One region of the Paenibacillus sp. FSL k6-2145 genome, then DNA from elsewhere that is predicted to be linked to it. Evidence: riboswitches for the same ligand, from Rfam matches in the RefSeq annotation. Region 1 holds a riboswitch; each other region holds the start of a gene.
The links. Region 1 has a riboswitch for cyclic di-AMP ahead of NZ043_RS09840 (C40 family peptidase). Riboswitches for the same ligand answer to the same signal wherever they lie in the genome.

Region 1 (3,279 bases):
GGCTTTGCCATGGGTGCGGCCGCGTTATCCGTGACAAAGCTCGGCGCCCAGTCCGGGATGCCGTACGCACGTGAAGTTGAGGCCTTTCTGGCTGAGCATGCGGCAGAGGCCTAATAATTGGTATAACAAAGAGGCTCTTATTCTCCCAAAAGGGGATTAAGGGCCTCTTCATTATGTGCGTGCAGAGATTATTTCTTCTCTGACAGCCACATGGCGATATTTGCAATCTCTTCATCCTGCAGTTTGCCCTTGAAGGAAGGCATACCACCTTTACCTTTGACAATCGTAGAATAGATCTTCTCCAGATCATCCTGGCTGCCGATATTGGCCAGAGCAGGTCCTACGCCACCTTGAAGCTGATCCCCGTGACAGGAGATACAATTGGCTTTGACCAGTGCTTCAGCCTGTCCGGCATCCAATGTTACTTCCGGCATGGTTGGCTTGGCTTCTTCAGCCACTTCTTCTTTCCCTGGAAGCGTAAACATTAAAACAATAGCTAAAGCGCATGCTGCAAAAAATACTCCGCTCATGATCCATTTGTGCATCCCTTATGTCCCCTCCAGAATGAAAGATCATCTAACCTGAAACTATCCATATCATTATAACGGAACCTGTACTGACATCATAGCATTTTGTGGGAATTTTTTGAACTAATCACATAACAAGGGGCAAATTTAGTTGTTTTGCAATGGATTCTAACCGCGAGGCCCTTCATAAACCATACAGTGAAAGGGCTTCAAGCCGCTTGGGGTCTGTCGTTCGTATGTATCTTGGGTGACAAATCCACTCTTCAGATAGACTTGAATGGCACGAGCATTCCAAGTGAGTACTTCCAGATCAATCTCGTTCGTGGGATTTCGGCGAATGGCTTCCTGTACAATGGCAGTGACAAAAGCTGTCCCTTGACCCTGACCACACAGCTCTGGATGCATGCCAAGGCCAATCCGGGTTACCCCTTCAAGTGGGAAGTATTGAGCAAACCCACATATACGATCGTTCTGATCCAGGACGATCGCATATTGCTCCTGCCGCAGCTGTGCATCTCCGAATTCCACTTCCAGAGCTTTCATCTGGTCCCAGGGGAGCCAGCTGTAGATATTGTAAGGCGGGTCATACTGCCAACTGCAGATAAGCTCCGCATGTTCTTCTCGCATGGGTACAACGTGAAACGTCACAGGGGTTTCCTTCATACACCTGCATGCTCCTTTCCTTGAAACAGAACTCTTTGTCCACTCTACAAAAGAGATGTTCATTTAGCAAGTCTTCCTTCTCAAGAAAAAAAATGAAACAAAAGTTCCGGTAATTCCGTTTATATTATAACGGGATGGGTAAAAACATCATAAGGGCACGGACGAACGAACGCAAAACGAACCTGTTGATGTCGCAGGATATGCCCTGAGTATAACTTGCAACATGAATAAGGATTGAAGCACAAAAAAACCGCCGGATACATTCCTGCGGAGAATGTACCGGGCGGTTCTGTTATGCTTCTTGCTTCGTTCCAGTATGGTTAATGGTTACAGCATCATTTTGCTCAGCTTGTCCCTAGTCAAGGGCCAGTGATTCATATGCGTCCGTGCTCATAATCCGTTTCGCGCCAACATAACGATTGGCCCAATAGCTTTCACTCAATGCACTGATCGTAACGCCTTTGGAAGAAGAGGAGTGTGCGAACTTTCCATCCCCTACAAAGATTCCTACATGTGATACGCCTTTACCTGTTGTATTAAAGAACACCAGATCGCCAGCTCTCATTTCCATGCGTGATACGGAATCGCCCATGTCGAATTGGGAACTGGATTGGCGTGCCAAATCAATACCCAACTTGTCGAATACATACCGTGTAAATCCGGAGCAGTCAAAGCCGTTAAGCGTTGTTCCCCCACTTTTGTATGTAGTTCCCATTGCTGAATCAATTACTGTGTCCATCTTTGAATCTGCGAATGCGCTACCTGCACCAAGCGATAAAGCGAATGTGATGCTAAGTACAGCTGCGGTTAATTTCTTCTTGAACAAGAGATATTCCCCTTCCAACGCCTGCGAGGTTAGCTTAAGGATTCGGTTGAAGGTCCCCTATGATCCCTCTGTAGCAAGATCAATTCACCCATAACTGGTTCCCCCGCTTCCCAGGTGCCAGGAATTTGGCTATGCTAGTTATGCACCTGCGAAATCAAGAAATGACGATTTAATTTTAAGTAGTTACAAATATGAATGTAAAGATTACAAAGTTGTTACTAAAAACTCACTGCGATTATTGTAACAGAGGAGTACGGCTTTGGCAACGTTTAGCAACAAATTTAGCAAAAAAAACCTCGACCTTTGACGGGGAAAGGTTGAGGTTTGCCTATTTATAAGTACATATTAGGCCGTGAGTTTAACATACGATGGTAACAATTTTTAAACTATCTGCTCTCACCTTTGGATATTTTGGACTGCCATAATCGGAAATGGCTGCATATTTTCCACAGACTTAATAGACATCTAGCAAGTGGATACGTCTGTTGTAGTATAAGTCCGGTAAGTCCCGTTAATAACCATGAGGCTGAAGTGAATGACCCAAAGACGAGCAGGTGTACTCCGCCCAGCAGGAGTGCAATGCCGATTACAGCGATGAGATGACGCAGTGCAATCCAGAGTGCTTTGAGAATACCGTGAGCCCCGCCTTCTCCTTCTGGTGCCGACACACCGAACTGCATGTAGAGTATGGCATGGTGGATGATCCAACCATATACAATCCAGGCAGCAACATAAGGTATACTAGGCAAAAGTAATTGAAGGGAATGAAATCCGTCCATGAGAATCGAGTAGAGCTTCGGTAAGAGCCAGTAGGCGGGCAGAAGTATCAATAAAGTACGTATGGTGTGGAGCAGCAGCATCGGTTTCCACAGATTTTTGATTCCGCGGACAAAGGGGATGCGCTCTTCTGTAGAATTAAAGTGCTGAAGTGAGTAGAGCAGTCCTGCCTGAATGAGGGGGCTGATCAACATGCGAACCAGCAGCATGCCCCCTAGAATCCACAGATAACGATGAACCTCCGGATGAGTAGACAGGTTAAGTTGACTTTCCATTTTAAACAAAAGTGTACTCAGCTCCCCGGCATCAGAATCTGGATAGCGCAGGAGTAGGGGGATGACCGCCGATTGTACCATTCGATAGAAGAAATATCCCCAAATGAGCTGATATAGAAATAAGAGTGCGGCAATGAACATATGCTGACGGACGAGAAACCAGCCTTCACGTATTTTTGCTTTCACCGTTTCCACCTCACCATGACAGACC
Region 2 (3,279 bases), 1.5 Mb from region 1:
GTTAGCATCAGGTCAGAACTCCACCCTTACAGGTACACTCGCTGGGCAGATCGTTATGGAAGGTTTCCTGAACATTCGAATTCCGGCTTGGCTGCGCAGACTGGTCACACGTCTGATCGCCATCATCCCGGCGGTAATTGTCACAGCCATTGCAGGAGAACATGGCACAGAAGAACTGCTCATTTTGAGCCAGGTCGTGCTGTCTCTTCAATTACCCTTTGCTGTAATTCCCCTGGTGATGTTCACGAGTGATAAAAAAAGCATGGGTGCATTCGCCAACAAATTGTGGCTCAAAATCATCTCATGGGTCATTGCCGCGATTATCGTTGTGCTGAATGTATATCTGATCATTCAGACGATTCGGTTATTCTAATCTCGTTCTTATCGACTAAATACTAAAAAGGCTGATCAACTGCGGTATTCTATACCCAAGTTGATCAGCCTTTATTGTTGCAATACAGCAACATGTTTCCTTTTATAATAAAACGCTAAACTCTAATAAACAATTATCTAATCCTGATTGGGCACCAGTAATGGCAGGAGTTCATCCAATGAATTAACAGTCCAATCCGCACGTTCGTCATCCGATCGGTCTGGCTGGAATCTTCCGTAACCCTGCATAATCCGAATTGTACGCATGCCCAGCTTCCGAGCAGGTATAATGTCGTTATCGATCCGATCGCCGATCATGACGGCTTCCTCCGGTTCACAACCGGCCTGCTTCAAGGCCACAGCGTATAACTCAGGGTCTGGCTTGGACACTCCTTCTTCAGCCGAACACGCCAGAACATCAACATACTTCCGCAAGCCGTAGCTCTCCAGTCTTTCTTCCGTTCCAGGACTCTGATTGGCAATAATGCCAATACGATAATACCGTGACAACTGCTGAAGAACGGAATCCGCTGAAGGAAAAGGACGTTCAAGATCTTTTTGAAACTTCAACTTGTCCTGAATCTGTTTCTGGTGTCCCTCGTCTTCAACGAATGTGCGAATCGCCACTCTCATAGGCCATTGCTCATATTTTCGGTAACAGTTCGCGAACAGTTCGCGTACCGCCTCAATCTTTACCGGATATCCCAAAGCACAGGCTTCACGGACGAACTGTCCGATAATATCATCAACCGGCTCCCATTCATCCACCAGCGTATCTCCAACATCAAAAAACAACCATTTCAATCCACCTACATCCGGCACGCCAATTCCTCCTTGTAAGCCACAGGTGATTCCTGATCCAAATCTAAAAGTTCGTGTCAAAAAGTCTTGAACTACCTTTAAAACCATAAAAAAGAAGACTCACCATCATGCATGAGTCTCCTCAAATTTCCGTTTATCGATACATTCAATTATAACAGGCACCTTACACCTGAGCAATCACAAGCTATGGCATTACCCATTGAGGAGAAAGCCAACTTCCCCATTGAGCGAATATACAATCCGGTCTGCGCCCATGCCCCGATAGATGCCCTTAGGATGACTCTGCTCTGTAATGACGCACAGGGATTTCGATGTCCATGAACGGCAGATCTGTAAATAACGACAGGTCAGATTCAGGCTGTTCTCGAAAATAAACACGTTGCCTACGCTGCCCTGCGGCAAAAACCATTTTTGAGCTGCAGCCGTATTCATGCGAATGACATGTTCTACTCCGATTCTACGGAGTCTGCGCTCTTCCCCTGCACTGTTGGTTAGAACGGCAAACGGCATTTTTTTGTACATCAGCAATTTAATAAATTTGCGTCCTGCTTCATTTGGAGCAGTCACTAAGATCATCTCAGTATCCATCATTCGTTCCTCCCTTGGCGTGAAAAGACAACAAAAAAGAAGCGTGGGGGACCAAGGCCTCCCGAACGCTTCTTAAAGAACCCATGGCGAAAACGCCATGAACCAGCGTACGGCTTGTTGCCTCTCCCTTTAACGCTTACGAGGTTAGCTGACGGATTCGGGCGCGAGAGTCGCCCTATTTCCGGCTGTCACCGGAAAATTCACCCCATGAATGCCTACTGTCCTGGACAGCGCATTCTGTTGGTTCCCCCGTTTCCCACTCATCAATGAATGGAAACTCAGCGATTAAAACATCGTTCGTATATCTTAAAATAAGATCGAGCGATATTATCGTTTGTTTCGTTTTTCAGGTACAATTTAGTTTAAATTGAAATTACGTTATGAATCATACACCCGCGCCATGTCGGTGTAAAGTCCGCACAGATCACCGAATCGACAGATTTTCGGCAATACTCACATATAATAGCGCTTACAACAAGGTCATACTCTATCCATCTCTTTAAATCTATCTAATTCTCACTCTGACGAAAATCACTACGCATTTCATTCACGCATTCTGCACAACTTGCCTCTTTTGATTCATTTAACACCATATTAGTTTTGCATTATTTAATTGTAACCAATATAATAAGAGGTATCAGATGATATCATGGAGGCGATTTAGATGACAGTCTACGATTACAAAGTGAATACCCTTCGCGGTCAAGAAGTTGAAATGTCCGACTACCGTGACAAAGTGTTACTGATTGTGAATACGGCAAGCTCATGCGGCCTTACACCTCAATTCAAAGGTCTGCAAGAATTGCAAGACAAGTTCAAGGATGCGCCATTTGAAGTCCTTGGTTTTCCAAGCAACCAGTTTGCCCAGGAAAAAGGATCTTCCGACGATATCGCCGAGTTCTGTCAGATGAATTATGGCGTGAGCTTCCCTATGTTTGAGAAAATTGATGTGAACGGCTCAAGCGCTCACCCTCTCTTCCAGCACCTTAGCACAGAAGCTCCTGGCCTGCTCGGCTCCAAAGCAATCAAATGGAATTTCACCAAATTCCTTGTGGATCAGAACGGACAGGTAATTAAACGTTATGCTCCCAAAACAACACCGGACAAGATTGAAGAAGATATCAAGAACTTGCTGCAAAAATAATACATTGGCCACCCGTAGCCGGAAGGTAGAGCAGCATTGCCCCGGTAATGGATGGCCTTTTTTATCAACTTTGATGTCAAACTGTTCAAAAAGACAAAAAAAGAAGCCTTCCATTAATGGAAAGCTTCTTTTTAATCGTTCATATGATGCGGTCGAGAGGACTCGAACCTCCACGGGCATACGCCCACTACCCCCTCAAGATAGCGTGTCTGCCATTCCACCACGACCGCATGTCGTAAATAATCGGCAACAGAATTGATTATACCGGGTTCAGAACCAAAAGTAAAGTATTTTTTAATACTTCTTTTTCAGCTAGGCATTTTCATCAAAAATCGCATAATCTCGTCATCTTT
Region 3 (3,279 bases), 3.2 Mb from region 1:
GAGTCCATTTTTGATTGCAGCAGCCATCTACTTTGTATTAACGTTCATTTTGTCCAAGCTGCTGGGACGACTGGAAAGGAAGTTGAGTGCAAGTGATAGACGTTAGACAATTACACAAATCTTATGGAAATAACGATGTGCTTAAAGGCATTAACGTGACAATTGGCAAAGGTGAGGTTGTCGTAGTCATCGGCCCTTCCGGTTCAGGTAAAAGTACTTTCTTACGTTGTCTGAACCTGTTGGAACAGCCTACCTCGGGTGAGATTGATTTTGAAGGCGTGTCAATCACTGATCCGAAGCACAACATTAATGCAACTCGGGAAAAAATGGGCATGGTGTTCCAGCATTTCAACCTGTTCCCACACAAAACGGTTCAGCAAAACATCACGATTGCTCCAATTAAAGTGAAGAAACAATCCACTCAGGAAGCGGAGAAAATTGCTGCTGATCTGCTTAACACCGTGGGCTTGTACGATAAAAAAGATACATTCCCGAATCAGCTGTCTGGTGGACAGAAGCAGCGGATCGCCATTGCTAGAGCATTGGCCATGCAGCCGCATGTGATGCTGTTTGACGAGCCTACTTCGGCACTGGACCCCGAGATGGTCGGTGAAGTGTTGGATGTCATGAAACGTCTTGCAGAAGGCGGGATGACGATGGTCATCGTAACACATGAGATGGGTTTTGCACGTGAAGTGGGAGACCGGATCCTGTTCATGGATGGCGGGGTTATTGTAGAAGAGGGAACACCTGATGAGGTGTTTGGAGCACCAAAAAATTCACGTACACGTGATTTTCTTGCGAAAGTACTCTAAACGAAGTGATCAAATAGCGTTACTGACTTCGAGTCGGTAACGCTATTTTTTATGGATAATAATCACGTATGAATTCGAAAAAGTAACTATTCTGTTACCAAATGTAAAGTATCGGATCTCCCAACTTTTCTAAAGTATCCAGTATTCTTAATTATGCTTACATGCTAAAAAACCATTTGGTAAGAATTACTACAAGTTCAGGTTACAAAATTGTGATATATTGAACTCTGCCGAAACTTCCGGACAGGGAGTGCGGGGGATGTAACGATGCAGATTGTGCAGGGGGAAGATCTACAGCACACTGCTTGGGGTGAATTAGGGGTACATAACGTTTTAAATGTAATGAAGAACCTATAGGGTGGGCTCCTCATCCGAATCCGACAACTAACTTCGCAGGCACAATGAGGGAGGAAGACCATGATTAACAAGAAACGTATAGCCAAAACAGCAGTAGCATTATTGACAACAGCAATGCTCATTCAAGCCGTTCCGGCTCACGCCGATTCAGTTCATGTGGCCAAAGAAGGGGATACCTTCTACACCTTATCAAAACAATATGGAGTAGCAATGAACACGTTGGTTAAAGCAAATAACGACATTTCACCTTACAATATTTATGGTGGTTTGAAAATTACGATTCCCGGTAAGGCAAACAATGTAGCTGCCGCGGCGACGGAGAGCAAGACCCAAGCCAAAACGGTTACCACAGCAAGCTTGGACGTTAACGCAGATAACAAAGTGGTTCAAGCCTGGGGTAAAACATTTGATTACAGCAAAGCTGTGAACGTGAAAGCAACGGCATACTCTGCAGATCCGTCTGAAAATGGAGGATGGGGTGCAGTCGATTATTTCGGAAATGACCTTGAACTGGGTACGATTGCAGTTGATCCAAGTGTAATTCCACTCGGAACCAAAGTACTGGTAACTGGTCATAGCCATCCAGGATTGCCAAAACAGGCTTTTGTAGCCACAGCGCGTGATGTGGGCGGTGCAATCAAGGGTCACCGGATTGATATCTTTATCCCGGGTAGCAAACAGTCCGTAAGCACATTTGGATTTCAGGATATCGAGCTGTACATTCTTAAGTAGAAAGTAAATTACATCTAACAAATTCAAACAGGGTGTCTGCCAGTCGCTAATTTGCGATTGAACAGCACCCTTTTAATATTGCATTTATTTGCTATCGCAGTCATCTTAATCTTTGGCCTTTGGCAATCCCAACATCTCGTCCAAGGTGACCAGTTCATACCCCCGGTTACGCAGTTCTTCAATTATTTCAGGCAATGCCTCAATCGTACCGTTCAGGTTAGATCCCACACCGCCTCCTGCATGTTGCAGAACGATGGAGCCAGGTTTCACGGCAGATAGGATGTTATCCTTCACCTCTTCCTTGGAGAGGCCTTTCCAGTCCAGTGAGTCAACGTTCCAGTTTACAATGCTATAGTGTTGTCTAGCAGCCCATTGCAGCTGTTCTTCATTAATGTCTCCATAAGGTGGCCGAATTATCTTGGGCGTATATCCCGCTAAATGTCGAATAATATCCCCGGTATGTAAAATTTGTTTGCGAAAGGCATTCATCGACAGCTTACTGAATTCAGGATGATTGTAGCTGTGATTACCAACCATATGCCCTTCCTTAACGATGCGTTTCACCAGATCCGGATGTTTCTCAGCACGACTACCCACGATGAAGAATGTAGCTCTGACATTGTATTTCTTCAATACATCCAGCACTGGTGGAGTAAACCGTGGATCAGGTACATCATCAAAAGTCAGTGCAACCTTCTTTGTTGAAGGACCATTGGTTTTGAACGTATCGGCATATTTTTGACGTAACTGTCCCAATGTCAGTTGTTCTTCTTCCGCAGAATCCGAACCTGATACTGATTCACTTGGCGGGCTTGAAACATCCCGCGATGAAACTGGAGCATGATATCCTCCGAGAAAAATAACGATAACCATCAGCATAATGAGGCGTACGCGCATAATAACGGCCTCCTTTTCCAAAATGACGTTCTTCTTGGTATGCCCGGGGGTTTCATAAAATATGCGTAGTGTGAGAAGTTTCATTGCGGATTTAGCTTATGACAGCCATAATTCCTCCATATATAACATATAGAAAAGGATAGGTGGATAGGATATGAGTACATATGATTTGAAATCCATACGTTTACAGGTGATTGAAGCAGGAGAGGATAAGGTTTTTCTCGTTACCGGAGGAAAGGCGCATATTGGCGCCGTAGCCACGTTCTACGTGGATCATGAGCGCGTCAGCGGGACGACGGTACATATTCCTGGGCATAAGGAACAAGAGCTGTGTGAGCGGCTTGCCCGAAAGGCTGCCCTGCAGCTGAAAGTAACCGTTACGGTGATCATGGGTATTCATTTTGATTCCATCACGCGGATGCAGATCGACGAAATCGTGCAGACTGCAGAGAGGTTGATGGAGGATCATTTGAACAAA

Region 2: another riboswitch for cyclic di-AMP. It lies ahead of NZ043_RS16340 (hypothetical protein); the one in region 1 lies ahead of NZ043_RS09840 (C40 family peptidase).
Region 3: another riboswitch for cyclic di-AMP. It lies ahead of NZ043_RS26935 (3D domain-containing protein); the one in region 1 lies ahead of NZ043_RS09840 (C40 family peptidase).

Annotation. Positions count from the first base shown of each region.
Region 1 covers NZ_CP150267.1:2,232,885-2,236,163, forward strand. The annotation lists gene rbsK (ribokinase) at 1-114, shown strand, start outside; gene NZ043_RS09830 (cytochrome c) at 189-545, opposite strand; gene NZ043_RS09835 (GNAT family protein) at 696-1,190, opposite strand; gene NZ043_RS09840 (C40 family peptidase) at 1,546-1,980, opposite strand; cyclic di-AMP (ydaO/yuaA leader) riboswitch at 2,020-2,157, opposite strand; gene NZ043_RS09845 (hypothetical protein) at 2,403-3,254, opposite strand; gene NZ043_RS09850 (M1 family metallopeptidase) at 3,265-3,279, opposite strand, start outside.
Region 2 covers NZ_CP150267.1:3,717,928-3,721,206, reverse strand. The annotation lists gene NZ043_RS16350 (Nramp family divalent metal transporter) at 1-373, shown strand, start outside; gene NZ043_RS16345 (HAD family hydrolase) at 511-1,194, opposite strand; gene NZ043_RS16340 (hypothetical protein) at 1,387-1,785, opposite strand; cyclic di-AMP (ydaO/yuaA leader) riboswitch at 1,901-2,076, opposite strand; gene NZ043_RS16335 (glutathione peroxidase) at 2,447-2,926, shown strand; tRNA gene NZ043_RS16330 (tRNA-Leu) at 3,074-3,156, opposite strand.
Region 3 covers NZ_CP150267.1:6,124,459-6,127,737, reverse strand. The annotation lists gene NZ043_RS26945 (ABC transporter substrate-binding protein/permease) at 1-106, shown strand, start outside; gene NZ043_RS26940 (amino acid ABC transporter ATP-binding protein) at 93-815, shown strand; cyclic di-AMP (ydaO/yuaA leader) riboswitch at 1,034-1,230, shown strand; gene NZ043_RS26935 (3D domain-containing protein) at 1,233-1,904, shown strand; gene NZ043_RS26930 (polysaccharide deacetylase family protein) at 2,010-2,801, opposite strand; gene NZ043_RS26925 (hypothetical protein) at 2,956-3,279, shown strand, end outside.